4 regions of the Kosakonia sp. Marseille-Q7440 genome follow, and region 1 is predicted to be linked to each of the others. Evidence: predicted binding sites of a transcription regulator. Region 1 holds the regulator's gene; each other region holds the start of a gene.

The links. Region 1 encodes PhoB, which activates phosphate uptake and scavenging genes when phosphate is short. Its sites were predicted from a motif close to CTGTCATAAAACTGNCNNAT; they were not measured.
Region 2: the regulator PhoB is predicted to act here: its motif matches at 3,675-3,694, upstream of uvrB (excinuclease ABC subunit UvrB).
Region 3: the regulator PhoB is predicted to act here: its motif matches at 4,636-4,655, upstream of ACWPW2_RS12505 (PhoX family protein).
Region 4: the regulator PhoB is predicted to act here: its motif matches at 1,410-1,429, upstream of nudF (ADP-ribose diphosphatase).

What each region holds. Positions count from the first base shown of each region.
Region 1 covers NZ_CBCPLT010000001.1:855,491-862,970, reverse strand. Annotated here, with positions in the region: gene brnQ (branched-chain amino acid transporter carrier protein BrnQ) at 1-908, opposite strand, end outside; gene phoR (phosphate regulon sensor histidine kinase PhoR) at 1,316-2,614, opposite strand; gene phoB (phosphate response regulator transcription factor PhoB) at 2,636-3,325, opposite strand; gene sbcD (exonuclease subunit SbcD) at 3,523-4,725, shown strand; gene sbcC (exonuclease subunit SbcC) at 4,722-7,480, shown strand, end outside.
Region 2 covers NZ_CBCPLT010000001.1:1,242,385-1,249,864, reverse strand. Annotated here, with positions in the region: gene pmrA (two-component system response regulator PmrA) at 1-194, shown strand, start outside; gene pmrB (two-component system sensor histidine kinase PmrB) at 194-1,306, shown strand; gene uvrB (excinuclease ABC subunit UvrB) at 1,427-3,448, opposite strand; gene ACWPW2_RS05670 (hypothetical protein) at 3,957-4,097, opposite strand; gene ACWPW2_RS05665 (ABC transporter ATP-binding protein) at 4,206-4,928, shown strand; gene bioD (dethiobiotin synthase) at 4,870-5,592, opposite strand; gene bioC (malonyl-ACP O-methyltransferase BioC) at 5,585-6,334, opposite strand; gene bioF (8-amino-7-oxononanoate synthase) at 6,321-7,475, opposite strand; gene bioB (biotin synthase BioB) at 7,472-7,480, opposite strand, start outside.
Region 3 covers NZ_CBCPLT010000001.1:2,660,811-2,668,290, forward strand. Annotated here, with positions in the region: gene ACWPW2_RS12475 (hypothetical protein) at 1-198, opposite strand, end outside; partial or broken gene ACWPW2_RS12480 (IS3 family transposase) at 751-1,860, shown strand; gene ACWPW2_RS12485 (serine/threonine-protein kinase) at 2,002-3,333, shown strand; gene ACWPW2_RS12490 (PP2C family protein-serine/threonine phosphatase) at 3,324-4,037, shown strand; partial or broken gene ACWPW2_RS12495 (hypothetical protein) at 4,015-4,194, opposite strand; partial or broken gene ACWPW2_RS12500 (zincin-like metallopeptidase domain-containing protein) at 4,161-4,448, opposite strand; gene ACWPW2_RS12505 (PhoX family protein) at 4,715-6,688, shown strand; gene ACWPW2_RS12510 (DUF2543 family protein) at 6,764-7,009, opposite strand; gene ACWPW2_RS12515 (cold-shock protein) at 7,038-7,480, opposite strand, start outside.
Region 4 covers NZ_CBCPLT010000002.1:778,426-785,905, forward strand. Annotated here, with positions in the region: gene tolC (outer membrane channel protein TolC) at 1-1,295, opposite strand, end outside; gene nudF (ADP-ribose diphosphatase) at 1,502-2,134, shown strand; gene ACWPW2_RS17655 (DUF1249 family protein) at 2,131-2,553, shown strand; gene cpdA (3',5'-cyclic-AMP phosphodiesterase) at 2,578-3,405, shown strand; gene yqiA (esterase YqiA) at 3,405-3,980, shown strand; gene parE (DNA topoisomerase IV subunit B) at 4,020-5,912, shown strand; gene ACWPW2_RS17675 (helix-turn-helix transcriptional regulator) at 6,143-6,997, opposite strand; gene ACWPW2_RS17680 (DUF2264 domain-containing protein) at 7,163-7,480, shown strand, end outside.

The DNA.
Region 1 (7,480 bases):
GCGCAGGCGCAGGTCAGGCCAACCGCCGTCACCAGGCAGGCGATGAAGATCAGCGCTGCCAGCAGGAAGCTGCCCGCACCACCAAAGGTGTGCTGGACATAGGCATGCAGTATCGCCGCGCCGTTAACGGACTGATCGACCAGCGTCGAGCTGTCGGAGCCGAGGCGGAAGAGCGCCAGGTAGAGCAGCGTCAGGCCAACACCCGCCATCAGACCCGCCCAGACGGTGTAGCGGGTCAACAGACGCGCTTCGGTCACGCCGCGCGAACGGGCGGCATTAACGATAACAATCCCGAAGACCATCGCGCCGAGAGTATCCATCGTCAGGTAGCCATTGACGAAACCGTTAGAGAACGGCGCGGTCTGGTAGGCTTCCAGCGCGTGGCTGATAGGGCCGGCCGGCCACACCAGTGCGGCGATTGCCAGAATCGTCAGGGCGATAATTTTCAGCGGAGCGAGGAAGTTGCCAACGGTATCAAGCAGTTTTCCCGGATAGAGGGAGACCAGGATCACCAGCGCAAAGTAGACCAGGCTGTAGATCAGCAGCGCCATAGAGCCGTCGCCGGTCAGCGGCGCGATGCCCACTTCAAATGAAACGGTTGCGGTACGCGGCGTAGCGAACAGCGGCCCCACGGCCAGATAGCAGACCGTTGCCAGCAGCACGCCCGCGACTTTGCCAATCGGTGTACTGAGGCTATCAATGCCACCGCCCACTTTCGCTAACGCAACTACCGTTAGCACCGGCAGGCCCACCGCAGTAATCAGGAAGCCCAGCGCCGCCGTCCAGACGAATTCACCCGCCTGCAAGCCGACCATGGGAGGAAAAATAATATTACCTGCGCCAACAAACAGCGCGAAGGTCATAAAGCCCAGCGCGATGATGTCACGCGGTTTTAAGTGATGGGTCATAATGTTTACTGCCTGTGGATGTGGTGTCGTAAAAATGTTGAATAATTAGCCTCTCCGCACCGGACAATAACGCATCATTAACGCGTTAAATCAGCGGGAAATGCTTAATGTGCTGCGTGGCGAAGAATAGTTTTTCGGTTTACCGCGCAAACACAGTCGGTCTGGCAATGCATGGGGCGCAATTTAAACGCTTATAACGTTTAAAGGCAAGTCGGGATCGCAAAACCAGATAGTTATACTAAACAGTAGAATCCAGCCAGTGAAAAACTCTATTTATCAGAAAAACACGTGGCTGATCGTGCGAACAAAAAAGCAACAACCGTACAAACTACGTTGCAGGTGCGGGATGAGGCGAGGCAGAGCGGCTCGCCGTCACGAGCCGCCGGAAAGATAAGCTGACAAGGGGGTTATGGGTGGGCGTTTTTGGCAATCAGGCGTTCCGGCAGGACAAAGCTAAAGCGCGTCCCTTTCCCCGGCGTGCTGCTGATATCAAGGCGGCTGTCGTGGTGATTAACCGCATGTTTGACAATCGCCAGCCCAAGCCCGCTGCCGCCGGTCTGGCGCGAGCGCGCTTTATCCACGCGGTAGAAACGCTCGGTGAGGCGCGGAATATGCTCGGCGGCGATCCCCGGCCCATTATCTTCGACGCTGAACTCCGCGCCGTGCGCCACCGGCTGCCAGCGCACGATAATGTGCGTCCCGGCGGGGGTATGGTTCACCGCGTTATAGACCAGGTTTGAGATGGCGCTGCGCAGCTGCTCTTCGCTACCCAGCACTTTCAACTGGTTATCAATTTCAAAGCTGAAGCTCTGTTTTTGCTGGCTAAGGGTTTGCGCTTCCCGCTCCACCACGCGCAGCATCATCGGCACATCAATCACTTCATTTGCGCCATGCGTCGGCGCGGCTTCGATTTTCGACAGGGTCAGAAGCTGGCGCACCAGCCCCTCCATGCGCGAGGTTTGCTCACGCATGGTGTGTAACGCTTTTTCACGCGGCGCGCCTTCCAGCGTCTGCTCCTGCATCATCTCGAGGTAGCCCTGCAACACCGTTAGCGGCGTGCGCAGCTCATGGCTGACGTTAGCGAAAAAGTTACGCCGCGCCCCTTCCAGCTGGTGCATCTGCGTGACGTCACGCGCCACCATCAGCAGTTGTTGCTCGCTGTAGGGCATCACGCGGATCTCTAAGTGGCGACCGTTGTTAAGCACCAGATTGAGCGGTTTGCTGAAGGTCTGGCTTTTCAGGTATTGGGTAAATTCGGGGTAGCGCAGCAGGTTGAGGATGTTCTGCCCGTTATCATCGGGCCAGCGCAGCCCCAGCAGCTGTTGCGCAAGGCCGTTACACCAGAAGATCATCCCCTCTTCCGTGGTCAATACCACCGCATCCGGCAGCGACTCGGCGCCGCTGCGAAAGCGTTTAATCAGGTTACCCAGCTCACGGCGGCGCTTTTTATTGCGCATCTGCATCTGGTGCAGGCCGTAGAGCAGCGGCTCCCAGCTGCCGGTGCCGGGCGGCGGCGTCATGCTTTTATCGACCCATAACCACCAGGAGAGACGCAGCAGATTCCAGAAGTGCCAGATCAGAAGCCCGGTCACTGCCGCCAGCAAAAACCACGGCAGATAGCCGAACATCGCGCCCAGAATAAAGGCGGGGATACAACAAAGGAGGAGCTCCAGCACCAGCCTTTTCCATGACAGCCTTTCCAGCACGCGTCACACTCCTGTCAAATTTCAGAAACGGGTCGAAAAACGATATCCCGTGCCGCGTACCGTCTGCACCATCCGGTCGTGTCCACTCCCTTCCAGCGCTTTACGCAGACGACGAATATGCACGTCTACGGTTCTGTCTTCAACATACACATTGGTGCCCCAGACGTGATTCAGCAGCTGTTCGCGGCTGTAAACACGCTCCGGGTGGGTCATAAAGAAGTGTAAGAGTTTAAATTCGGTGGGGCCCATATCGAGGGGATTTTCGCCGGTCATTACGCGATGGGAGGAGGGATCAAGGCTTAAGCCCTGCATCTCAATCACCTCTTCCACCGCCATCGGTGAAATGCGGCGCATCACGGCTTTAATGCGCGCCACCAGCTCTTTCGGCGAGAAGGGCTTGGTGATGTAATCATCGGCGCCCGTCTCAAGGCCGCGAACGCGATCTTCCTCTTCACCGCGCGCGGTGAGCATCATCACCGGAATATCGCGGGTCATCGCTTCGCGCTTCAGGTGTTTGATAAATTGAATGCCGGACCCGCCGGGTAACATCCAGTCCAGCAGCACCAGATCCGGCCAGGGTTCATTAAGCTGGTTTACTGCGCTGTCGAAATCTTCCGCTTCAACCGGTTGAAAACCATTTTGTTCGAGCACAAAGCACACCATTTCACGGATCGGTGCTTCGTCTTCCACGACCAGAATTCGTCTCGCCATCATTCGCCCTGTATTAATTAGTCTGCAGTATAAATAGCGTCGCCATTATGCGTCAGTTTTATGACAGATTTATGAATAACATGACCGCTATATGACCCAGCCCGCGCGATTGTGACAACGCAAATTTGCGCCAGGCGATGTCCCTGACCCGCTTAATGTTTATAATCGCCGTTATGCTTTTTTGCCACGGGATCACTATGCGCATTCTTCACACATCGGACTGGCATCTCGGCCAAAACTTTTACAGCAAAAGCCGCGCCGCCGAGCACAGCGCTTTTCTTGACTGGCTGTTAACCACGGCCGGGCAGCAGCAGGTCGACGCCATCGTGGTCGCCGGCGACATTTTCGATACCGGATCGCCGCCGAGCTACGCCCGCGAGCTCTATAACCGCTTTGTGGTTAATTTGCAGCGCACCGGCTGCCAGTTAATCGTGCTGGCGGGCAACCATGACTCCGTGGCGACCCTGAATGAATCAAAAGAGATCCTCGCTTATCTCAACACCACCGTGGTCGCCAGCGCGGGCGTCGCGCCGTTTCTGCTCTATCGCCGCGACGGTGAACCCGGCGCGGTCTTCTGCCCGGTGCCGTTTCTGCGTCCTCGCGACATTACCGTCAGCCAGGCGGGGATGTCCGGGCAGCAAAAACAGCAGCATCTGCTGGCGGCCATCACCGACTACTATCAGCAGCAGTATCACGCCGCCTGCGACCTGCGCGGCGATAAGCCGTTACCGATTATCGCCAGCGGCCATTTAACCACCGTCGGCGCGAGTAAAAGTGACGCGGTGCGTGATATCTATATCGGCACGCTGGATGCTTTTCCTGCACAGAACTTTCCCCCGGCGGATTACATCGCGCTCGGCCATATCCATCGTGCGCAGAAAATCGGCGGCACGGAGCATATTCGCTACTGCGGCTCGCCGATCCCCCTCAGCTTTGATGAGACCGGAAAAAGTAAAGGTGTCAATCTGGTGACATTCGCCGACGGCAAGCTGGCTGAGGTGACCACGCTTGACGTACCCGCCACTCAGCCGCTGGCGGTGATTAAGGGCGAGTTTGCCGATATCTGCCGTCAGCTTGAGCAGTGGCGCGATGCGCCCGCCACGCCGCCGGTGTGGCTCGATATTGAGATTGTCAGCAGCGATTACCTGGTCGATATGCAGCGCAAAATCCAGCAGGTGACGGAAGATCTGCCGGTCGAAGTGCTGCTGGTGCGCCGCAGCCGCGAACTGCGCGACCGCCTGCTCGCCGGTGAGCTGCGTGAAACATTGAGCGAGTTGAAAGTTGAAGAGGTCTTTGACCGCAGGCTGGCGCAGGAGGAGCTCGACGAGATGCAGAGTGCGCGCTTACATACGCTGTTCAGCGAGACCCGCCAGGCACTGGATGAGGAGAACGACGCATGAAAATCCTCAGTTTACGGCTGAAAAATATCAACTCGCTAAAGGGCGAGTGGAAAATCGACTTTACCGAAGAGCCCTTCGCCAGCAACGGGCTGTTCGCCATTACCGGGGCCACCGGGGCCGGGAAAACCACCCTGCTGGATGCCATCTGCCTCGCCCTCTACCACGAGACGCCGCGCCTCAGCACCCTGTCACAGTCGCAAAACGATCTGATGACGCGCGATACCGCCGAGTGCCTGGCGGAAGTGGAGTTTGAGGTCAAAGGCGTGGCCTATCGCGCCTTCTGGAGCCAGACGCGCGCCCGCGGGCTGGCGGACGGCAATTTACAGGCCCCGCGCGTCGAGCTGGCGCTCTGCGAAACGGGGAAGATCCTCGCCGATAAAGTCAAAGATAAGCTCGATCTCACCGCCTCCCTCACCGGGCTGGATTATGGCCGTTTCACCCGCTCCATGCTGCTCTCGCAGGGGCAGTTTGCCGCATTCCTCAACGCCAAACCGCGCGAGCGCGCCGAACTGCTGGAGGAACTAACCGGCACCGAGATCTACGGGCAGATTTCGGCGATGGTGTTTGAGAAGCATAAAAGCGCCAAAGGCGAGCTGGAACAGCTACGCGCGCAGGCCGAGGGCGTCGTGCTGCTGGACAACGAGCAGCGGGCGCAGCTTGAGCAACGTTTGCAAGTACTGACTGACGAAGAGCAGACACTGCTGAGCGCCCAGCGCAGCGCGCAGACCCAGGCGCAGTGGCTTACCCGCGAAGCGGAACTACAAGCGGCGCGCGGGCGGGCAAAAGCGACGCTGGCACAGGCGCTACAGGCGCGTAATGATGCCAGGCCGCAGCTTGCGGCTCTTGAACTGGCGCAACCGGCGCAGCAGCTTCGCCCGCTGTGGGAACGCCTTGAGGAGCAGCGTAAAACCCTGACGCGTACCCGCACGCAGAGCGAGGAAGTGAATACTCGCTTACAAGCCAGCCTGTTACAGCGCGCACAGATACTCGCCAGCGCCGCGCAGCAGCAAGCATCCCTGCTTGCGTCGCGGCAAACGCTGGAGGCGTGGTTAAACGAGCATGCCCGTTTCCAGCGCTGGCAGAGTGAGTTAACCGGCTGGCGAGCGCTCTTCAGCCAGCTGGCGGAGGAGAAAAAACAGTGGCTCGCGGCGCAGCAGCGGGTGCAGAGCCAGCAGGAGCGCCTGCGCACCCTGCCAATCTCCACCCTTGAGATGAGCCTTGAGGAGACAGCGGCAGCGATGGCGCTCTGCGCGCAAAACCGCCCGCTGCGCCAGCAGCTTACCGCCCTGCACGCCCGCTACGCGCCGCTGCGCAAGCAGTTGAGCCAGCGCCAGCAGAGCCTGCTGGATCTGAAAGCGGAGCAGGAGAAACTGACCGCCGAGCTGGCGCACAAACGCGAGCAGTATAAAGAGAAGAATCAGTTACTGAGCGAGGTGCGCACCATTTGCGAGCTGGAGAGCCGGATTAAGGATCTCGAAAGCGAGCGCGCGCGCCTCCAGCCCGGCCATCCCTGCCCGCTGTGCGGCGCAACGGAGCACCCGGCGGTCGCCCACTATCAGGCTATCGAGCCGGGGGTAAACCAGACGCGTTTTAACGCACTCGATCTCGAAGTGCGCACCATGAAAGAAGCGGGCGTGGCGCTCGGCGAGCGGTTAAAAGGCCTCGCCGAGCGTTACGAGAAAGATGAGCGCGAAGCAAAACTGCTCCTGGACGAGGAGCGCAGCTGGCTTGAGGCGTGGGCAAAAGCCTGCGCCGCGCTGAACGTCACCCTTGAGCCGCAGCGCGATCTCAACAGCTGGCAAAGCGCGCAGGATGCCTACGAGCATCAGCTTTACCTGCTCAATCAGCGCCTGACCCTGCAACAGCAGATCAATGATCTGCGCCAGCAGAGCGAGCAGTATCAGCAGGCGGTTGAGCGCCGCCGCGAAAGCCTTGCCACAACGCTTTCGGCGCTCGACCTGGCACTGCCCGCCGAAGATGACGAAGCGTCATGGCTGGCTGCCCGCTCCGATGAAGCGCAGCAGTGGCAAGAGCATCAGCAGCAACTTACCGCGCTACAGGAACAATTGGCGCAGCTTGCGCCAATCCTTGAGACCCTGCCTGAAGAGGAGATCGCCGTTGGCGAGGCGCGCGTGGCGCTGGAGGGGTGGCGAAAAGTGCACGACGCCTGCCTGGCACTGCAAAGCCAGTGGCAAACCCTGCATCAGCAACTGGCGCAGGTGGCGGAGAGCGAGCGTCAATCTGAGCAGGCGTTTAACGATGCGCTAGCGGCGAGCATTTTTGACGATCGCGACGCCTTCCTGCGCGCCCTGCTTGATGATGGCGAGCATCAACGCCTTGCGCAGCTGCGCCAGACGCTGGAGAGCGATTGCCAGCAGAAACAGGCGCTGGCGGCAAGTGCGGAGCAGGCGCTCACTGACCATCAACAGCAGCGTCCCGCCGGGCTTGCGGCGGATGCCAGCGTGGAGAGCACCGCACCGGCGCTGGAGCAGCTTGCGCGACAGCTGCGTGAGAACACAACCGGCCAGGGCGAAGTGCGCCAGCAGCTCAAACAGGATACGGATAACCGCAAACGCCAGCAGACGGTGCTACAGCAGATTGAGCACGCCAGCGCCCGCTGCGATGACTGGGGCCATCTCAATGCGCTGATTGGCTCCAAAGAGGGGGATAAGTTCCGCAAATTCGCCCAGGGGCTGACGCTGGATAACCTGGTCTGGCTGGCGAATAACCAGCTTACCCGCCTGCACGGGCGCTA
Region 2 (7,480 bases), 390 kb from region 1:
TGATGCTGAAAGCCGAAAGCCCGGTGCACCGCGAAATCCTCTACAACGATATCTACAACTGGGATAACGAGCCGTCGACCAATACGCTGGAGGTGCATATTCACAATCTGCGCGACAAGATCGGCAAGTCGCGCATCCGCACCGTGCGCGGCTTCGGCTATATGCTGGTGGCACCGCAAGAGCGGCCTGAGTGATGGCGATGTTCGACTTTCGTCACTGGAGCCTGCGCCGCCGGCTGCTGCTGACCATCGGCGGCATTCTGCTCTTCTGCCAACTGGTCAGCGTCTTCTGGCTCTGGCATGAGAGCGAAGAGCAGATCCAGCTGCTGGTGCAGACGGCGATCCACAACCACAACAACCGCAAACATATTGAGCATGAAGTGCGTGAAGCGGTGGCGAGCCTGCTGGTGCCCAGCCTGCTGATTATCGGCCTCGCGCTGCTGCTCTGCATGCAGGCGGTAAAAGCGATCACCCGCCCGCTCTCCGAACTCCAGCAGGAGCTGAATAAGCGCACGCCAAATAATTTGCAGCCTATCACTCTCGATCAGAGCGTCAGCGAAGTGGAGGCGGTCACCTCAGCGATTAACGATCTGGTCTCGCGCCTGACCTTGACCCTCGACCGCGAACGGCTCTTTACCGCCGATGTCGCCCATGAGCTGCGAACACCGCTTGCCGGGCTGCGTCTGCACCTTGAACTGATGGCAAAAAGCAGCGGCATGCAGGTCGAGCCGCTGGTGCAGCGTCTCGATCAGATGACAGAAAATATCGCCCAGCTGCTGCTTTTAGCGCGGGTGGGGCAATCTTTTTCCGCCGGTACCTATCAGCAAGTGACGTTATTAAGTGATGTGGTGCAGCCAATGGAAGAGGAGCTGCGCACCATGCTGGCGGCGCGCGACCAGCGTCTGGTGATGCCGGTTGACGGCGAAGGAATGGCGGTAGCGGGCGATGCCACCCTGCTGCGACTGCTGGTGCGTAACCTGGTGGAGAATGCCCATCGCTACAGCCCGGTCGGCAGCACGATCGCTGTACGGCTGGAGCAGGCGGAAACGCCGGTGCTGGCGGTAGAAGATGAAGGACCGGGAATTGATGAGAGCCGCAGCGGCGAGCTGAGCAAAGCGTTTGTCAGAATGGACAGCCGTTACGGCGGTGCCGGTCTCGGCTTAAGTATCGTCACGCGTATCGCGCAACTGCATGACGCGCAGTTTTTCCTGCACAATCGGCTGACACAAAATGGGGTGCGGGCGTGGGTCAAATTCAGCGCGCCCGACCGGGGGACGATCAGTAGCTCAGCAGCCAAAAATGGGTAAAACCGAGCACTACCGCCAGCGCGCAGGCGACGGCAAAACACTCACGAACGGTAATTTGTTGCATCACGCTCTCCTCCACGAAAACTGAGGAGAGTGTGACAGGGCTATGTTAAGTCAACATTAAGAGGCGACAATAAACAGCTCGCGCAGTTGATGAAGCTGATCGCGCACCTTCGCCGCCTCTTCAAACTCCAGATTCTGCGCATGCTGCATCATCTGCCCTTCCAGTTCATGAATTTTCTGTTGCAGCGCTTTCGGCGTCAGGCCCAGATCGGATGCATCTGCCTCCACCGGCGAGCGGGACTTGCCGCGCCCTTTGGCTTTGGTTTTCGCCAGCCCCTGGCCCAGCGCCAGAATATCCACCACCTTCTTGTTGAGCCCCTGCGGCGTAATGCCGTGCTCTTCGTTGTAGCTCTGCTGCTTCTCGCGGCGGCGCTCCGTTTCGCCAATCGCTTTCGCCATCGACGGCGTGATCTTATCGCCGTAGAGAATCGCTTTGCCGTTGACGTTACGCGCCGCACGACCAATGGTCTGGATAAGCGAGCGTTCGGAGCGCAGGAAGCCCTCTTTATCCGCATCGAGAATGGCAACCAGCGAGACTTCCGGCATATCCAGCCCCTCACGCAGCAAGTTGATGCCGACCAGCACATCGAACTCACCAAGACGCAGGTCGCGGATAATCTCCATACGCTCGACGGTGTCGATATCGGAGTGCAGGTAGCGCACCTTCGCGCCGTGCTCGACCAGATATTCGGTCAAATCTTCTGCCATGCGTTTGGTCAGGGTGGTCACCAGCACGCGCTCGTTGATCTCGACGCGCTTGCGGATCTCGGACAGCAGATCGTCGACCTGGGTCGCCACCGGGCGCACTTCGATAATCGGATCCAGCAGGCCGGTTGGGCGTACCACCTGATCGATCACCTCTTCGCCCGATTTCTCCAGCTCGTAGTTGCCCGGCGTCGCGGAGACGTAGATGGTCTGCGGGGCCAGGGCTTCGAACTCTTCAAACTTCATCGGGCGGTTATCGAGCGCCGACGGCAGACGGAAACCATACTCCACCAGCGTCTCTTTACGCGCCCGGTCGCCGCGATACATGCCGCCGATTTGCGGAATGGTGACGTGGGATTCATCGACCACCAGCAGCCCATCGGCAGGCAGATAGTCAAACAGCGTTGGCGGCGCTTCGCCCGGCCCGCGCCCGGAGAGGTAGCGCGAGTAGTTTTCGATGCCGGAGCAGTAGCCCAGCTCGTTCATCATCTCCAGATCGAACTGCGTGCGCTGGGTAATACGCTGCTCTTCCAGCAGTTTATTGTTCTCCAGCAGAAACTTCCGCCGCTCCGCCAGCTCGACTTTGATCTCTTCCATCGCCTGCACGATGCGCTCGCGCGGCGTCACGTAGTGGGTTTTCGGGTAGATGGTAAAACGCTGAATGACGGATTCAATATGGCCGGTCAGCGGATCGAAGAGCGACAGGCGCTCAACCTCTTCGTCAAACAGCTCAACGCGCAGCGCCAGATCGTCCGACTCCGCCGGGAAGATATCAATCACTTCGCCGCGCACGCGGAAGGTGCCGCGCTGGAACGCCTGGTCGTTACGGGTGTACTGCAACTCCGCCAGCCGGCGCAGGATCGCGCGCTGATCGATGATCATGCCATTGGTGAGGTGCAGCATCATCTTCAGGTAGAGGTCAGGATCGCCCAGACCGTAGATGGCGGAGACCGATGCCACCACGACCACATCTCGCCGCTCCAGCAGCGCTTTGGTGGCCGAGAGACGCATCTGCTCGATATGTTCGTTAACCGACGCATCCTTCTCGATAAAGGTGTCCGAGCTGGGTACATAGGCTTCCGGCTGATAGTAGTCGTAGTAGGAGACGAAATACTCTACCGCGTTATCCGGGAAGAACTCTTTCATCTCGCCATAGAGCTGCGCGGCCAGCGTCTTGTTGGGTGCCAGCACCATGGTTGGGCGTTGCAGATCGGCAATCACATTAGCCACGGTGAACGTCTTCCCTGAACCGGTTACCCCGAGCAACGTCTGGTGCGCGAGCCCGTCTTCCAGCCCTTCCTTGAGGCGACGGATTGCTTCAGGCTGATCGCCGGAGGGGCGAAAAGCGGAATTCAGTTTGAACGGTTTACTCATGAATGGCACCTGATGAGGAGTGGGGCAGGTAAGACAGTTTACTCACCATGCGCATTTTTGCCAACCGAAGATACTGGATGAAAAAACAGTAGCAGGCAAGCCGATCTCATCTACCGCAGTGCAAAACATCGCATTGTGGCTGCGATTGGACGATCGGTAAGCGATTAAACCTCGCGTTAAAGGTTATCCCCAGAATTTTTGCCCTTTTAACATTTGTCAAGATGATGTTTGACGCTTTTATGGCAGTCGGTGACACTTTTCTTACACCCATTGCTTTTATTTAAACGTTTGATTAAAAAAGAAAATATTAAAAAGGCGGGTTTCACACCAATTCATGCGCAGGCCGCGCCGCCTCTCGCTTGCCACACGTTTTCTAACTCTAATACACAAGGTTATCCACAGGAATAGTGGATAACTGCCGCCAGCCCATACCCCCCGCCCCTCGCCAAACACCCCCTCTGCGGCAAAAAGGGTGCGGGAAAAATTTTTTATCGACTCTTTTCGACAATTATCGGCTAACGATGCGCAGGATCCGCCTGGGATCCTTCTCACAATTTCCCCCGCCGTTGCACCACCAGCCGCTGCGGTAAGCACTGGCAAAGTGCAGAATTTTTACCTGGGTTTGCGCGCCATCACGTTTTTTTCGCACGCTTTCTCAGCCGTCTCCGAAAAAAATGCCCTTTTCACGTTCTGGCAAGCCTTTTGCAGTTGACCGTAGTGAAAAGCAGTCATACCTGATGGGAACAAGGAGCGGATCATGTTGAGCTTACATGCGGTGAACCACTATTACGGCGACCAACATACGTTATGGGATATCGATCTGGAGTTAGCCCCCGGCCTCTGCACCTCGCTGGTCGGGCTGCCGGGTATGGGAAAAACCACGCTGGTGAACTGCATTACCGGCAACCTGCCGGTGGAGAGCGGCAGCATGATCTGGCAGGATGCGGGCGCGCCGCCGCGCGATCTGCTGACACTGCAGGCCGAGCACCGCAGCGCGGTTGGCATCGGCTATGTGCCGCAGGACAGGCGCATTTTTTCGCAGCTGACGGTGGAGGAGAATCTGCATGTGGCGATGCGCGCCGCCGGTGACGCAGGCCAGAGCCTGAGCCGCGAGATCTTCGATCTCTTCCCGGAGCTGTATGGGCTACGCCAGCAGCGTGGTGCGACGCTGTCGGAGGATAACCAGCAGCAGCTGTCGATGGCGCGGGCGCTGGTAACGCGCCCACGGTTGTTGATCCTCGATGAACCGACGCGCGGCCTCGGCCAGGCGTTTATCCATAAACTGGGGAATTTGATCGTGCGGCTCAATCAGGAGTTTGGCATGTCGATCTTGCTGGCGGAGCAGCAGCTGTCGCTGATCCGCCGGGTAGCGGATCGTTTCTGCCTGCTGCACCGCGGGCGGCGCGTGGCCGGGGGCGATATCAGGCAGTTAGATGATCCTTTGCTGGCGCACTGGATGTCGCCGGAGTCAGTACGCTGAGATCGAGATAGTGGCCGGTTGCGGCGGTTTCCGGCGCATCCGCCAGCCACGGGATCTCACCGATCAGCGGCGCGGGCAGCACGCGTTGCAGCGTCGCCATATACTCCTGGTGGCGTTTACCCGGCTTGACCACATCATTAGCGATCCACCCTGCCAGCCTCAAGCCTGCCTGCTGCACTGCCTGGGCGGTCAACATCGCATGGTTGATGCAGCCAAGCTTGACGCCAACCACCAGAATCACCGGCAGGCGCTCTGCGGTGGCCCAGTCGGCAAAGGTCAGCGTCGGCGAGAGCGGCGTAAACCAGCCCCCTGCCCCTTCCACCAGCAGCCAGTCGGCCTGCTGCTCCAGCTGGCGTAAACCGGCTGACATCACTTCCGCCTCTATCGGCTGATTCAGGTCGGCGCTAACAATGTGCGGCGAGGTCGGCTCGGCAAAGGTATACGGGTTAACTGTCTTATAGGTGAGCAGCAAACTGCTGTGGCGCTGCAACGCCAGCGCATCGCTGTTGCGCAGCCCATCGGGGGTCATCTCGCTGCCGGAGGCGACCGGTTTATAGCCCGCACTGCGCAGCCCGCGCAGGTTCGCCGCCTGCAACAAGGCGCAGCTCGCCACGGTTTTACCCACTTCGGTATCGGTTCCGGTCACAAAATAGCGTTCAGTCACGGGTTATCACTCCCCAGAAAAGTTGATAGGTCAGCGGGAACTTGCCCTGCTGTTGCGGCCAGGCTTCCTGTAAGCGCTGCAACTTGCCGCGCGTCAGCCCCTGCTGGCGACCAGCATGCAGATGGGTGGCACCAATCCCTTTAAGGGATCGCAGGGCGCTGGCGGCATCGGCAAACCACAGGGTGACGGTGTCAATGCCGCAGCGCAGCGGCCAGTCGCGCAGCGCCTGCTCAATCTCCGTTGCGGGCAGAAAGCGGTTGGCGTGGGGCAAGCTGTCCAGCGCGCGCCAGGCCTGGTTCAGCTCCGGTAACGAGCCGTCTGCCAGCGTGGTAAAAGCGATATGCCCGCCCGGTTCGGTGACGCGGCGCAGTTCGCTCACTGCCTGGCGCAGATCGTCGCACCACTGCACCGCGAGGTTGCTCCACGCCAGCGAAAAGGTCGCGTCTGCCAGTGGCAGCGCTTCGATATCGCCGGTGACATAACGCGCGGCGCTCTGCTGCTGGCGGGCTTCTGCCAGCATAGCGGGCGAGAGATCGAGCGCCGTGACATCGCAGCCTTGCGCGCGCCAGTAGCGGCTCATCGCTCCAGGCCCGCAGCCAGCGTCAATCACCCGCGCAGGATTAATGTCGCCCAGCTGCGCCAGCAAACAGTCGGCGCTGAGCCGCTGTAACTCATCGTGTCGCGCGTAGCTTTGAGCCGCGCGACCAAAGGCGGCGGCCACCGCCTGTTTATTCACCGCCATGCAGCGCCTCCAGCAACCTGTCGATATCCTCTGGCTGATGCGCGGCGGTTAAGGTCAGGCGCAAACGCGCCGTGCCCGGCGGCACCGTTGGTGGGCGGAGGGCAGTTGCAAATAGCCCCTGCTGGCGCAGAGTGTGGGCGAGGCGCAGCGCGCGGCTGTTGTCGCCAACAATCAGTGGCTGAATGGCGCTGTGCGAATCCGTCACTGCCAGATCCAGCCCGCGCACGCCGTCACGAAAACGGCCAATCAGCGCTGCCAGCTGCGCACGGCGCGCGTCGCCTTCAGCAGAGCGGATCACATCGAGCGCGGCGCTGAGCGCCACCGCCTGCGCGGGGGGCATCGCAGTGCTGTAGATAAGATGGCGGGCGAACTGCACGAGGTAATCGGCAACCGCTTCGCTGCAAAGTACCGCCGCGCCGCTGACGCCGAAACCTTTGCCGAAGGTGACCACCAGAATGTCAGGCTTCACCCCCTGCAAATGGCAACTGCCGCGCCCCTGCTCGCCAAGCACGCCGATGCCGTGGGCATCATCCACCATCAGCCATGCCTGCGCCTCACGCGCGGCATCGGCAATCGCCGCCAGCGGTGCGCTGTCGCCATCCATGCTGAAGATCCCTTCGGTGACCACCAGCTGCTGCCCGCTGAGCGGTTTGCTCAGCAGGCTCGCCAGCTGCCCGACATCATTGTGGGCAAAACGGCGCAATTGCGCCGGGCTGAGGGCGGCCGCTTCCAGCAGCGAGGCGTGGCTCAGCTTGTCGGCGACGATGCGATCCTCTTTGCCGGTGAGCGCCGCAATGGTGGCCTGATTGGCGGCAAAACCGGAGATAAAGAGCAGCGCGCGGTCGTAACCGAGCCACTGCGCCAGTTCGCGCTCAAGTTGATGATGCGCAGCCGTATGGCCAACAACATGGCCCGAACCGCCGCTGCCGACGCCATACTGCGCCGCGCCCTGCTGCCAGGCGGCAATCACCTGCGGATGCTGGCTTAAACCGAGGTAGTCATTACTGGCGAAGTTGCAAAAACGCTCGCCCTCAAGGGTTAACCAGCGCCCGGCACCCTGCTCAACGGTGATACGACGGCGCAGGGCATCTGCCGCGCGCCGTTCGCTGAGCGCGGCTTCGATTCGCTGCTGCCAGTTCATAGGGT
Region 3 (7,480 bases), 1.8 Mb from region 1:
GAAATTGTTTGAAGTAAGCACTGATAGCTTATCAGATGCTATACATAAGAAATCGGTGCCTTCTATTCTTATTATATAGGCAGATGCCTTTTGCCTTATTTGGAAAGGCAAAATGTCTTCTATGCCCTGTCGAACCTCTGTTTCTACCAGAAAGGATGAAGAAAGGTACTCCATTGCGTCAGTGATCAATTTATCCATTTAAAGCCTCTTCATCTTATTTCATAGTCATTTTGCCATAGTAACTCATATGCGTTACCATGACAAAAGAGACTGAATTAAAATAGTAACTACTTGAATATTTAGTACTTTATCATAACTCATTTGAGGTTTTATGAGATATTTCTCAACCACGACACAGAGTTATGCGTTACTTATCTCATGTATGAATATTAGGAACTGTAGCATTCAACTATTCGATGCACTGGGTTGAACAAATCATGGCCACTAAATAGAGTGGCCACAGGGCCATCATGCCACTGCATTTCAGCAATGATGTGTTTCTGTATACTCGGAACATTATGAATAGTAACTCATATGCGTTACTAACGTCAATCCGATATCAAAACATTATTAACATTATGAAATTTATAGATTTTAAAGTAACGCATTGGTTCGGTATTCGGTGAAACCTAATGAGTTAAACATCTGCACGCGTTACTAAAATGCACCCATGACCCTGGCCCGAAATCCTGCGTTATTCAGAAACAGAATGCCGGCATGATCTACACTCCCTGAACGGAGGTGGTGCCGATGAAAAAATCACGATTCACCGAAGAGCAGATTGTTTTTGCCCTGAAGCAAGCTGAACTGGGGACATCCATGCCAGAGGTCTGCCGTAAGCTGGGTATTTCCGATGCCACGCTCTATACATGGCGCAAGAAATACGGCGGGATTTCTCCTTCGGAGCTGAAACACATGCGGCTGCTTGAGAAAGAGAATCTCAGGTTGAACAAGCTGGTTGCCGATCTGAGCCTCGACAAGGCCATGTTGCAGGATGTGCTGGCAAAAAAGAACTGACGCTGGCGCGTCTGCGCGAATGGGTCCGGGACCTGCAGGCACGCTACGGCGCCAGTGAGAGGCAGGTCTGTTTTGCGCTGCGGGTCAGCCGCAGCTCTTTCCGTTACCGTGTCTGTGGCAGCAGACGACAGTGCGCTGCGCCTCCGTATCAGGGAGATCACCGAAACCCGGGTTCACTATGCCAACCGCAGGGTTCACGTCATGCTCAGGCGGGAGGGCTGGCGGGATAATCATAAACGCATTTACCGGTTCTACAGCGAGCAAGGGCTGTCACTGCGTCTCAAACGCCCACGCCGGAATAAATCGGCACAGCGCCGACAGCCCCAGCCTCAGGGGCTGTATCCGAATCATGTCTGGGGCATGGACTTTGTCTCTGACGCTTTATTTGACGGGCGTCGGTTAAGTCTGCTGACAGTCATTGATCTCTACACACGCGAATGTCTGGGGATCTGCGTGGGCCAGAATCTGCGCTCAACAGAGGTCGCAGAGATGCTGAACACCATTGCGCTCAGACGTCCCTTACCACAATTACTGAAAATCGATAACGGCTCTGAATTTACAGGGAAAATGCTGGATAAATGGGTGTATGAACGAGGGATCCGTATCGATTTCTTTCGACCGGGAACACCGACGCACAATGCCACAGTGGAGTCGTTCAATAGCAGGCTGCGACAGGAATGTCTGAACGAGAACTGGTTCATGTCTCTGGAGGAAGCACGGTGCAAAATCGAGGCCTGGCGCATACACTATAATCAGAGGCGTCCAAATTCTGCACTGGGCTGGATGACGCCATCCGAATCCGCTAAGAAATCTGCCGGTTGGCAGAATATGCAGCCAACATGAAGCCGATTATTCCTGATTACGACTGGATTATATTCGGGGTCAGGGTCACGCAACGAGGATCTTTTTTCTTTCTCATACCTTTTATAAGATACGGTAGTAGCATTAAAACTGTGTTCAAAGATAACGACTAAGGAATGTTGCATGGTGATCAGCGAAATCAAACGTATTGGTAGTGGTGGATTCGGAAATGTTGATTTAGTTCAAGATATTGCTAATGGAAACCAATATGCAAGGAAAACATTTTCAATCAACCAACCCCAAGAATTACCACCTGAGTTAGCAGAAAATGTAAGAAAACGATTTATTAGAGAAGCAAGCATTCAATATCAACTTAAGCATAAAAACATAGTCCCTGTTTTATTTAAAGATCTCACAAGTAATCCGCCATCGTTTCTTATGCCAGTTGCGACTTCAAGCCTAGATAAAGACATTGCCATCAATCGAAACTTAAATGGTAATTTTCTTCGGGCCATTATGGACATATTATCTGGACTTGAAGAAATACACTCAATGCAAATTTACCACAGAGATCTCAAACCACAAAACGTCCTTGGTTTTAATACTCCTGAAGGGTCTTATTACGCTATCAGTGATTTCGGACTAATGTCCGTTAAAGATACTCAAATATCTGCTCTAACCCATACGGGTATGAAAATGGGCTCTGATTATTACACAGCCCCTGAAATAGTTTCTGATTTGAAGAAAGCAAGTTCGCTTTCTGACATATACTCTGTCGGATGCATACTTCATGATTTCGTAGGTACAGCAGACCGTATACCATGCGGCGAGATTGATAATGACACCGGTCCTTATGCCCACATAATGCGTGTATGCACCAGAAGAGATCCCTCACGACGCTTCCAATCTGTCGCGATGCTTAGAGATGCGATTCTTAGTATAGACCCTTCGGTAATAACGAATATAAATGCAGAGGCGTCAACATATATTAACGCACTTGCCAATGAAGCGAATTTAGCCTCTCAGGTATGTCGTCAATTAGTCGATTATGTCGAGGACAACATAACCAATGATAATTCGACTGCAATTTTCCAGAGACTAACTCTAGGCGCAATACAAAAAATTATTCAGCTAGATAGCGCTGCTGCAACTCGTTTAGGCGAAGCATATGCTAAATGGGCATCTGATTACTCATTCCCATTTGAGCAGTGCGATGGTGTTTGTAATCGATTAAGTGAGTTTTTAAATCTTGAAAGCCTTAATTGTAAGTCAGAAATCTTAATTTCAATGTTGCTAATGGGGACATCACATAATCGCTGGTATGTTGAGCGGAAATTTGTGTCTGAATGTGGAGCATCCATGCATCCCGATTTAGCTAGGCGGCTAGCTTTAGAATTGAGTATACTTGAAAGGAAGATGTGTGGTGCGATAGGTCATCTCGAACGCTCAATCGGTGTAACCTATCGTGACTTACACCCTGTGATTGCGGATATGATACTAAGAGTGTGCCATTGATTAACATTTACTCATTTACATCACCTGGCCCCAGAGCTACAAACCAAGATGCAATCTTAGTTTGTGACATACCTGACAGAGGTCTTCTATGCTGTGTTGCTGACGGTGTTGGAGGTAATCAGGGCGGGGAAACTGCGTCTAAAATGGCAGTAGATATTATCAGTAAAACTCTTGAAAATGATCTTTCGGTTGCGTTCGCAGATGTGGTGCGCTTCGCCCACGAGGAGATACTTAATGCCGCTGAAAAAGATGGAGAATTAGCTGGAATGGCCACAACACTTACTGCTGTCATCATAAAAGACATGCAGCTAGAGGCTATAAATTGTGGCGATTCGAGAACATATCTTCTCCGAGGAAATGGACTTATGCAATTATCTCAAGACCATAGTGAGGTCGCAAGGTTGCTTAGGGAAGGCCGCCTAACAGCGGAAGCCGCTGTTGACTATCCAAGAAAGAACATACTTGAAAGTGCTTTAGGTGCGCATAAGCCATTGAAATTGTACCAAACACTTTTCGAACTTGAGCCAGATGATAGAATTGTGCTGATCTCGGATGGGGTTTCTTCCGTTCTTGGTAAGCGAGAGCTTAGAGATATCTCTAAAAAACACCAAAATCTTGATGATTTTGGTGCCGAGCTTGCAAAGTGTACTGAAGAAATGAAAACAAAGGATAACTATTCAATTATTGCGGTAGAAATTGTCTAGTTATAACCGCAGATGAAAAATTCGGCGGTTTTTCATACACTTCTATTGAAGTACATAGTTTTAAACTTACGATATCGTCGCCAAACCATTTGTTAATTTCGCTGATCCGTTCCTGAAGTGGAATCAGTTCATTACGAACAAAGACCTTCGCGCTTTTGATGCGGCACTAGCTGCCTTGAATATATAGCGTTTTTCGTTTTTAAGTGCTTTTAACCAGGAAGCAATATAGCTTTCGTGCTAGACCTCTTCGACAATCCCCAGCTCCGCCATCAGAAGCGCGCTTCCCAACTCGGCAATCAATTCCTCATAAACATAATCCTCACATCCAAATGTCTCTTTCATCTCGCGATTCAGGCGGCCTTTGACACCACTCCAGTGCACCAGTTCATGCAGTCCATTGACGTAGAAATTAGTGGTCATTCTGGTGGTCTTGACAGAACGAAAATTCAGATTCAGCTTACTTATTAGCTACTTGCTGGCAAAGGCGATCCCAGTCAGAGGAGCCAAATTTAAGAAGCCCGCTTTTTAGCGGGCTTTTTGCTTTTTATTCTTTACCCTCTCCCAAACAAACACGTCTTATTAAACCGCTGTGCCTCTACCGTTATAAATTTGTAACAAAAGTTTTTTAGACTGCTCTCCATTGCGACGCAAGCCTATGGAAATCACAGGAAAACGATATGAGCAGACCCCTTAAATCGGTGTTCAAGCAAGAGCACAGCGATGAGATCAGTAACCCAAGCCAAAACGCCGCGTTTTCAGAGGTGGTCAGCGCGTTTATGTCACGCCGCCGCTTTCTGCAAATGGGGATGGTCGCCGGCGCGGCGGTCTCATTCCCCTCTTTACTGATGCCCGAAAACGCCTTCGCGGCGATGAGCAAACCATCCGCCTTAGCGAAAGCGATGTCGCTCGGCTTCACCAGCATTCCCGTCTCGACCGCCGATAACGTCACGGTGCCGGAAGGCTACATCGCTCGCCCCTTCTATCGCTGGGGCGATGCCGTCGGCTTAAAGGACAATCTGCCGGAGTTTAAATTCGACGCCAGCAACACCACCGATGAGCAGTCGGCGCAGGCCGGTATGCACCACGACGGTATGGCATGGTTTAGCCTGCCGCAGGGCGAAGAGAACCCGGCGCACGGTCTGCTGGCGCTGAACCATGAGTACATTGATAACGGCATGCTGTTTAAAGATGGGACCGCCAACTGGGATCTCGATAAGGCGCGTAAAGGGCAAAACGCGATGGGCGTGTCGGTTATCGAGGTGAAAAAAGCGGATGCGGGCTGGCAAGTCGTTCGCCCCTCCAGCTTTGCCCGTCGTATTACCGTTAATACGCCGATGCAGCTGAGCGGCCCGGCGCGCCACCAGCCGCTGATGAAAACCGCTGCCGATCCGCAGGGTGAAGAGGTGCTGGGCACCATGCAAAACTGCGCCAATGGTCGTACGCCGTGGGGCACCTATCTCACCTGCGAAGAGAACTGGTCAGATATTTTTGTTAAAAAAGCGCCGCTCAACGCGCTGGAGAAGCGCTACGGCATCAGCGACAGCGATGAGTCCTACCGCTGGAACGAAGTGGATGAGCGCTTCAGCGTCGACAAAACCCCCAACGAGCCAAACCGCTTCGGCTGGGTGGTGGAGATCGACCCTTACGATCCCACCTCGAAGCCGCGCAAACATACCGCTTTAGGCCGCTTCAAGCATGAAGGCGCTGCGGTAACGCTGGCGGCGGATAACCGCGTGGTGGTCTATATGGGCGATGATCAGAAGTTTGAATATATCTATAAATTCATCTCTGATAACAAATATGACCCGAGCGATCGCAAGGCGAATATGAAGCTTCTGGAGTCGGGCACGCTCTACGTGGCGAAATTTAATGAAGATGGCTCCGGCGACTGGCTGCCGCTGATCTTCGGCGAAAACGGCCTTGATCAAAGCAACGGCTTCGACAACCAGGGCGATCTGCTGATCAAAACCCGCCTTGCTGCCGATAAGGTCGGCGCAACCAAAATGGATCGACCAGAGTGGATCGCCGTCGATACCCACGCGAAAGGCAGCGTCTACTGCACGCTCACCAATAACTCCGATCGCGGCAAAGAGGGCAAAGCGCCGGTAGATGCGGCCAACCCGCGCGCCAATAACCAGTTCGGCCACATCATGCACTGGAGCGAAGAGAACGCCGATCCGGCGTCAGCCAAATTTAAATGGGATATCCTGGTGCTCGCCGGGCGCACGGACAGTGACGACCCGAAAGTAAAAGGCTCGATGAAAGGCGCGGAGTTCGGCAGCCCGGACGGGCTCTCCTTCGATCATCGCGGCGTGCTCTGGATCCAGACCGATGTCTCCTCCAGCACCATCAATAAAAAAGCCTATGAAGGGATGGGCAATAACCAGATGGTGGCAACCATTCCGGGGAGCAATGATTATCGCCGCTTCCTGACCGGGCCGCGCGGGTGTGAAATTACCGGTATCGCCTTTACGCCGGACAACCGCACGCTGTTTATCAATATCCAGCACCCCGGTGAAGGCGGTGATGACATCACCGATCCCAATAATCCGCACGCCATCTCCAACTGGCCGGATTTTAAAGCCGATGGCCGACCGCGCTCCTCCACGGTGGTGATCACCAAATCCGACGGTGGCATTATCGGCACCTGATACCGTTAAAGAAAAAGCCCGCATAATGCGGGCTTTTTGCGTTTCTGAGCAGGAAAAACTGCGGATTATGCCGCGTTATTCGTTGCCCCACTCATTGAGGAAGTTAGCGATCTCATCAATGCGGCTCTCTTTAAGGCCGGCTTCGCGGGCCATCTCTTGCTGCGCCTCTTCGCTGATCTCTTCATTATTGGACAAGCGGGTCAGCAGCAGCTGGAAGTAGTGCGCCACCGCGTCACGCTCGGACTCGCTCACCGGCGTCGCGGACTCCGTCGAATACTCATCGGCGATGTCATAAAATTTCAGCGGAATATCGTGGTTCATAAGGGATCCTTAAAAGCAGCAGATAACGTCAAACTTTAAGCAGTTTCACCGTCGCGTCGATATCGATCTCATCTTCCGTAAAGATAAGCGTTGAGCCCTGGAAGGTGGTGATCGCCAGCTTTTTCAGCGTTCGCATCTCCCCTGGCTTGATATCAGATTTTGGCCGGATGCTGCTCATCAGCACGCCGACTGAGAGCACCGGGCTCTCTTTATCGATACGGGTATCAGCAGGCACTTCTTCGTTGAAGACAACGTAAGATTTGATCGAGGTGAGCTTCAGGCGCTCGCCGGCGATAAAAATATACTTGCTGTCCGGCACTACTTTTACCGCATAGGCCGAGAGACCTTTATTGTTGGTGGTGGGTTCAAACGTCACCGCCGCATCTTTTTTAATCAGCTCTGGGTTGGCGACCTTGATCACATGGAAATAGCGGTTTTCACCGTTCTCATCTTTGATAAATCCAAAACCTT
Region 4 (7,480 bases), on a different contig from region 1:
AGATCCTGCTCGTTCAGCGTACCGAGCGCCTGCTTAATATTAAGCTGGTTAATCAGGTAGTTATAACGAGCGCTTGAGAGCTGCTGCTTCGCGTTGTAGAGCGTAGTGGTGGCATCCAGCACGTCAACAATTGTGCGCGTACCGACCGAGTAGCCCGCTTCCATCGCATCGAGGGAGCTCTGTGCAGAGACCACCGCCTGTTTGTAGGCGTTGATGCTGCTGATCGAGGCGTTGACGTTATTAAAGGAGGAGCGAACGTTCTGCACCACGCTGCGGTGCGCGCTCTCCAGCTGCTCGCTGGCACCCACGAAATTATATTGCGCCTGTTTGACCTGCGAGTTTACCTGACCACCCTGATAGAGCGGCAGGGAGAAGCTCAGGCCAACTTTGTTCTGACCGACGTCGGAGTCGCTGAACTGCGAGTTGTTACGCGTTCTGGAACCGCTGTAAGAGGAGTTCGACACACCGGTAGAGGCAGTCAAATCCAGGGTCGGCAAATGACCATCCTGCGCCTGGCGAATCTGCTCGCGCGCCAGATCCTGGCTCAAACGCGCCTGCAACAGCGTCAGGTTACGTTTTTCCGCCTCTTTCAGCAGATTGTTCACCGGCTGCGGTTTGTCGGTCTTAAAGCTCTGGACGTTCAGCGAGGCCAGTTCCGGATAGTAATTACCGGTCACCTGGCGCAGCGTCTCTACGGCGTTATCCAGTGCGTTACGCGCCGAAACTTCGTTCGCCAGCACGGTGTCATACTGTGAGCGGGCGTTCTGCACATCGGTAATGGCTACCAGGCCAACGTTAAAACGCTGGGTGGTTTGATCTAACTGGCGATAGATAGATTGCTTCTGCGCTTCGGTGTAGGAGAGCGTATCGATGGCGCTCAGCACGTTGAAGTAGGCGGTTGCGGTGTTTAGCATCAGCGTCTGCTGGTCGGTCTGCCAGGTGACATCCTGAATCCCGGCTGTTTTTTCTTGTAAAGTCAGCGCGCGCCATTTCGACATATCAAAAATGGTCTGCGTTAATTGCAGTGAACCGCTGGTTACGTTGGAATCGACGCCCTGGCTATCGCGGAAACCGTTGGTATAGGTGTAGTCTGCCCCCAAACCAAGCTGAGGCAGTAACGGGCTACGCGCTTCATTGATCTTTTCGAAGGCAGCATCGCGGTCGGCGGCGGATTTACGCAGATCCGGGTTGCTTAAACGCGCCTGCTGATAAACCTGTAACAGGTTTTCTGCCTGGCTCATCGCACTGAAACCGGTCAGGCTCAGGCCGATAAAGAGGGGGAGCAATTTCTTCATTTGCATTCCTTGTTGTGAAGCAGTACTAGCGCTGATCTAAATTGGAAAAATAATCGCAGATTCTACCAGAAGTACGCACCGCGAAAGCTTGGCGTAACGTGCCATCGGCATAAATTTGCATCAATCTAACACATAGCGCTTGAAACACGCGTAAAACAGGCTTGAAAATCCACCGATTTATCATCACTTCATATGAGATGCCGCCAATGAATAAGCCAGACTCATCCATCGTCACTTTCACAAAAAATGATGTAGAAATTATTGCACGGGAAACACTCTACACCGGTTTTTTTTCGCTCGTTCGCTATCGTTTTCGCCATCGTCTTTTTAATGGCGGAATGAGCGGCGAAGTGCAGCGTGAAATTTTTGAACGCGGTCATGCCGCAGTCTTGCTACCCTATGACCCTGTGCGCGACGAAGTTGTGCTGATCGAACAGATTCGCATTGCGGCATTTGATACCAGCGACACGCCGTGGCTGCTGGAGATGGTTGCCGGCATGATCGAAGTGGGCGAGTCGGACGAAGAGGTCGCACGGCGTGAAGCGGATGAAGAGGCCGGTTTAGCGGTCGGACGCGTAAAAAGGATGCTGAGCTACCTGGCAAGCCCGGGCGGTACCAGCGAGCGCACTGCCGTACTGGTTGGTGAAGTGGATGCCACACAGGCCTCAGGTATTCATGGCCTTGTGGATGAAAACGAAGATATTCGTGTTCATGTGGTGAGCCGGGAACAGGCTTACCAGTGGGTAGAAGAGGGGACAATTGACAACGCAGCGTCTGTCATCGCCTTGCAATGGCTGCAGCTGCATTATGAGAGCTTAAAAAACGAGTGGAAAAAATGAAGCGTTACACACCTGACTTCCCGGAAATGATGCGCCTGTGCGAAACCAATTTCGCCCAGCTGCGCCGCCTGCTACCGCGCAATGACGAGGCGGGCGAAGCGGTAAGTTATCAGGTGACCAATGCGCAGTACCGATTAACGATTGTTGAATCCACCCGCTACACTACGCTTGTGGAGATCGAACAGACCGCGCCTGCCGTCAGTTACTGGAGCCTGCCCTCAATGACAGTGCGCCTGTATCACGATGCGATGGTGGCCGAAGTGTGTTCGAGCCAGCAGATCTTTCGATTTAAAGCGCGGTATGATTACCCCAATAAAAAGTTGCATCAACGCGACGAAAAGCATCAAATTAACCAGTTTCTGGCCGACTGGCTGCGTTACTGTTTAGCACATGGAGCAATGGCGATTCCGGTTTGTTAGCGTCGTGAAACCTAAGGACACCATTTGGAAAGCCTGTTAAACCTCTCTCTGGGGAGTGAGTCCAGAGTCAGGGTATTACAAATAACCGATTCTCACCTGTTCGCCAAAAAGCATGAAACGCTGTTAGGGGTTAATACCTGGGAAAGCTATCAGGCGGTACTGAACGCAATCCGGGCTCAGCAGCGTGCGTGCGATCTGATCGTCGCCACCGGCGATTTGGCGCAGGATCATACCGCTGCGGCTTATCAGCACTTTGCTGAAGGTATCGCAAGCTTCGACGCACCCTGCGTCTGGCTGCCGGGCAATCACGATTTTCAACCTGCCATGTACAGCGCGCTGCAGGATGCGGGCATCTCCTCCGCGAAACGTGTTTTTGTCGGTGAGCAGTGGCAAATCCTGCTGCTCGACAGCCAGGTGTTCGGCGTTCCGCACGGTGAACTAAGCGAATTTCAGCTCGATTGGCTGGAGAAAAAACTCGCCGACAGCCCGCAGCGCCACACGTTACTGCTTCTGCATCACCATCCGCTGCCGTCCGGCTGCAGCTGGCTCGATCAGCACAGCCTGCGCAACGCCGCGGAGCTGGATAACGTGCTGCAACGCTTTCCTAAAGTGCGCACACTGCTGTGCGGCCATATCCACCAGGAACTCGATCTCGACTGGAATGGCCGCCGCCTGCTGGCAACGCCGTCGACCTGCGTGCAGTTTAAGCCGCACTGCGCCAGCTTCACGCTGGATACCATCGCGCCAGGCTGGCGCTGGCTGGATCTCTACCCTGATGGAACGCTGCACACCGAAGTGTGCCGCCTGGCGGGGAGTGAATTCAGGCCCGATACCGCTTCAGAAGGCTATTGATGTCAACGCTTCTTTATCTCCATGGGTTCAACAGTTCGCCCAGCTCCGGCAAAGCGACGCAGCTGGCGCAATGGGTCGCTCAGCATCATCCGCATATTGAAATGGTGGTGCCGCAGTTGCCGCCCTATCCGGCCGAAGCCGCAGAGATGCTGGAGTCGCTGGTGCTTGCACGGGGCGGAAAAACGCTCGGTATTGTCGGCTCTTCGCTCGGCGGTTATCTGGCGACCTGGCTCTCGCAATGCTTTATGTTACCGGCGGTGGTGGTCAATCCGGCTGTGCGGCCGTTTGAATTGCTGGCGGATTATCTTGGCCCTAACGAGAACCCCTACACAGGGCAGCAATATGTGCTAGAGTCTCGCCATATTTACGAGCTCAAAGTGATGCAAGTTGACCCGCTTGAGGCGCCGGATCTGATCTGGCTGCTGCAACAAACCGGGGACGAAGTGCTCGATTACCGCCAGGCGGTGGCCTATTACGATGCCTGCCGCCAGACAGTTGAAGAGGGCGGAAATCACGCCTTCACGGGCTTTGAGAAACATTTCACACAGATTATCGATTTCCTTGGGCTTGAATAAGCCGCCGGAAACGATGCGATCACTATCTACGAATACACCATGACGCAATCCTATAACGCTGATGCCATAGAGGTACTCACCGGGCTTGAGCCGGTTCGCCGCCGTCCGGGGATGTATACCGATACCACGCGCCCTAACCATCTGGGCCAGGAAGTTATTGATAACAGCGTGGATGAAGCGCTGGCGGGCCACGCGAAGCGCGTGGAGGTCATTCTTCACGCCGATCAGTCGCTGGAAGTTATCGACGACGGGCGCGGCATGCCGGTGGATATCCACCCGGAAGAGGGCGTTCCTGCCGTCGAACTGATCCTCTGCCGCCTGCACGCGGGCGGGAAGTTCTCCAACAAAAACTACCAGTTCTCGGGCGGCCTGCATGGCGTCGGTATTTCGGTGGTTAACGCCCTGTCACGCCGCGTGGAAGTGACCGTCAAACGCGACGGCCAGGTCTACAGCATCGCCTTTGAGAATGGCGACAAGGTGCAGGATCTGAAAGTGATCGGCACCTGCGGTAAGCGTAATACCGGCACCAGCGTTCACTTCTGGCCGGATGAATCCTTCTTCGACAGCCCGCGCTTCTCCGTCTCCCGCCTGATGCATCTGCTGAAAGCGAAAGCGGTGCTCTGCCCCGGCGTTGAGATTGTCTTTAAAGATAATGTGAATAACGCCGAGCAGCGCTGGTGCTACCAGGATGGTCTGAACGACTACCTGAGCGAAGCGGTGAATGGCCTGCCGACGCTGCCGGAAAAGCCGTTTATCGGCAACTTCTCTGCCGAAACGGAAGCGGTGGACTGGGCGCTGCTCTGGCTGCCGGAAGGCGGCGAGCTGCTGACCGAAAGCTACGTTAACCTCATCCCGACCATGCAGGGCGGTACCCACGTTAACGGCCTGCGTCAGGGCCTGCTTGATGCGATGCGCGAATTCTGCGAATACCGCAATATCCTGCCGCGAGGCGTGAAGCTCTCGGCGGAAGATATCTGGGATCGCTGCGCTTACGTGCTGTCGGTCAAAATGCAGGATCCGCAATTTGCCGGGCAGACCAAAGAGCGTCTCTCCTCACGTCAGTGCGCGGCGTTCGTCTCCGGCGTGGTGAAAGATGCCTTCAGCCTGTGGCTGAACCAGAATATTCAGACGGCGGAAATGCTGGCCGAGTTGGCGATCTCCAGCGCCCAGCGCCGCATGCGCGCCGCCAAAAAAGTGGTGCGTAAAAAGCTTACCAGCGGCCCGGCGCTGCCCGGCAAGCTGGCGGATTGCACCGCGCAGGATCTCTCGCGTACCGAACTCTTCCTGGTGGAAGGGGACTCCGCGGGCGGATCGGCGAAACAGGCGCGCGATCGCGAGTTTCAGGCGATCATGCCGCTGAAGGGCAAGATCCTTAACACCTGGGAAGTCTCCTCCGATGAAGTGCTGGCCTCGCAGGAGGTGCATGATATTTCGGTGGCGATCGGTATCGATCCGGACAGCGAAGATCTCAGCCAGCTGCGCTACGGCAAGATCTGTATTCTGGCGGATGCGGATTCCGACGGCCTGCACATCGCCACGCTGCTCTGCGCGCTGTTTGTGAAGCATTTCCGTACGCTTGTGAAAAATGGTCACGTCTATGTCGCGCTGCCGCCGCTCTACCGTATCGATCTCGGCAAAGAGGTCTATTACGCGTTAACGGAAGAGGAAAAGACCGGCGTGCTGGAGCAGCTGAAACGCAAAAAGGGCAAACCGAACGTACAGCGCTTTAAAGGGCTGGGCGAGATGAACCCGATGCAGCTGCGTGAAACCACCCTCGATCCGAATACCCGCCGCCTGGTGCAACTGGTTATCAGCGATGAAGATGATAAGCAGACCGATGCCATGATGGATATGTTGCTGGCCAAGAAGCGCTCGGAAGATCGACGCAACTGGCTGCAAGAGAAGGGCGATACGGCGGAAATCGAAGCCTAATCCCTCTGCCCGGTGGCGCTCTGCTTACCGGGCCTGTCAACTCTTCGGGTTTTATGTAGGCCGGATAAGGCGCAAGCCGCCATCCGGAATGTTGTGCGCAACCAGGCCGGGCATCCAGCTATAACTCTTCGGGTTTATGTAGGCCGGATAAGGCATAAGCCGCCATCCGGCAAAACCACACATCAGCCACTATCTCTTACCGATGCCGTAGCGATATTTCGCTTCATTGCCTACTCAATCCGATGATTCTTCCGGTACTGCAACGGCGTTTCGCCGATGCCGCGCTTGAAGGCGCTAATAAAGTAGGTGACATCGGAAAACCCGACATCAAGGGCGATCTCGCGGATGCTGAGCGGCGTATGAAGCAGCGAGTCGCACGCTTTGCGCAGACGCAGGGTGTTTAAATATTGATGGATCGGCTCGCCGGTCTCGAAGTGAAAGCGGCGCGAGACATAGCTGCGCGACTTACCGAGATCCCCGGCGAGCCGTTGCAGGCTAAATTTCTGCCGGTAATTCTCTTGTAACCAGAACATTACTGGCGTGGCGATCCCGCTCTGCTCTTCCGGTAATTTCTCAATATCCTCCGGCAACATACTTAACAGATTTAGCAGCAGGCAGGCGACCTGCTCGACATTCAGGCTGCGGTTCTCCGCCAGCTTCCCATAACAGCTAAACAGATGATCGATATGGGGATGGATATCGGCCGCGTCCATCACTACCGCCGCGCCGCCGCGTAAGGAGAGGCGCTGTAAACGCTGGTGATTATGTGGAAAATCGCGCAGGTGTTTCAGCACCACATGGTGATCGACATGGATAATGGTGCGGCGATAACAATCCTGCGCCTGCTCATCCACCATCACCCGGTGCAGGGTAAAGGGCGGAAAGAAAAAGAGCCTGCCGGGCCGCATGGTGTAGTGGCGATTATCAACAATCACCACGCCAAACCCCTCTTCGACGTAGAGCACTTCCAGACACTGATGCCAGTGGTGGTAACGCACGGTATTGGCGTAAAGGCGGCTAAACGACACGATCGCGTCGTTGAGGGTAATCAGTTCCAGCCGCTCTGCCTGCAAGCCTGAAGTCATGGTGCAATCAATCTCAATTTTTACTTCCCTGTAGCCATTTATAAACCACGGTTTTAAATTTTCTCAATAACGGGTTCAGAGAAGTTACGGCGGTGTGACAGAGGTAACATTTCACCGCGCTGTTCATTAACTATTCTTCTGCCACACATCAGGGGAGGGAAGGTTATGCAGGCGGCGCACGAGAAAAAATCAAATCCATTGTCATCCCGCGACGAGGTGGTCAGCGCGCTGACTACCATGCTCGACGCGCTGGATAAACAGTTTCCGGCTGGTGCATCGCAATTCTCCCTTGGTGCCACCAGCGCCCACTACAGCGATGAAATTGCTGAAATGGAGGGGCTCTCCCGCGCGCTGTGGGGGCTCTTCCCGCTGATGGCGGGCGGCGATGCACAAACGTTTAGCGAGAAATATCTGGCGGCGATCAAGCGCGGCACCGATCCGCAGGATAGCGGCTACTGGGGCGATACCGTGGCATACGATCAA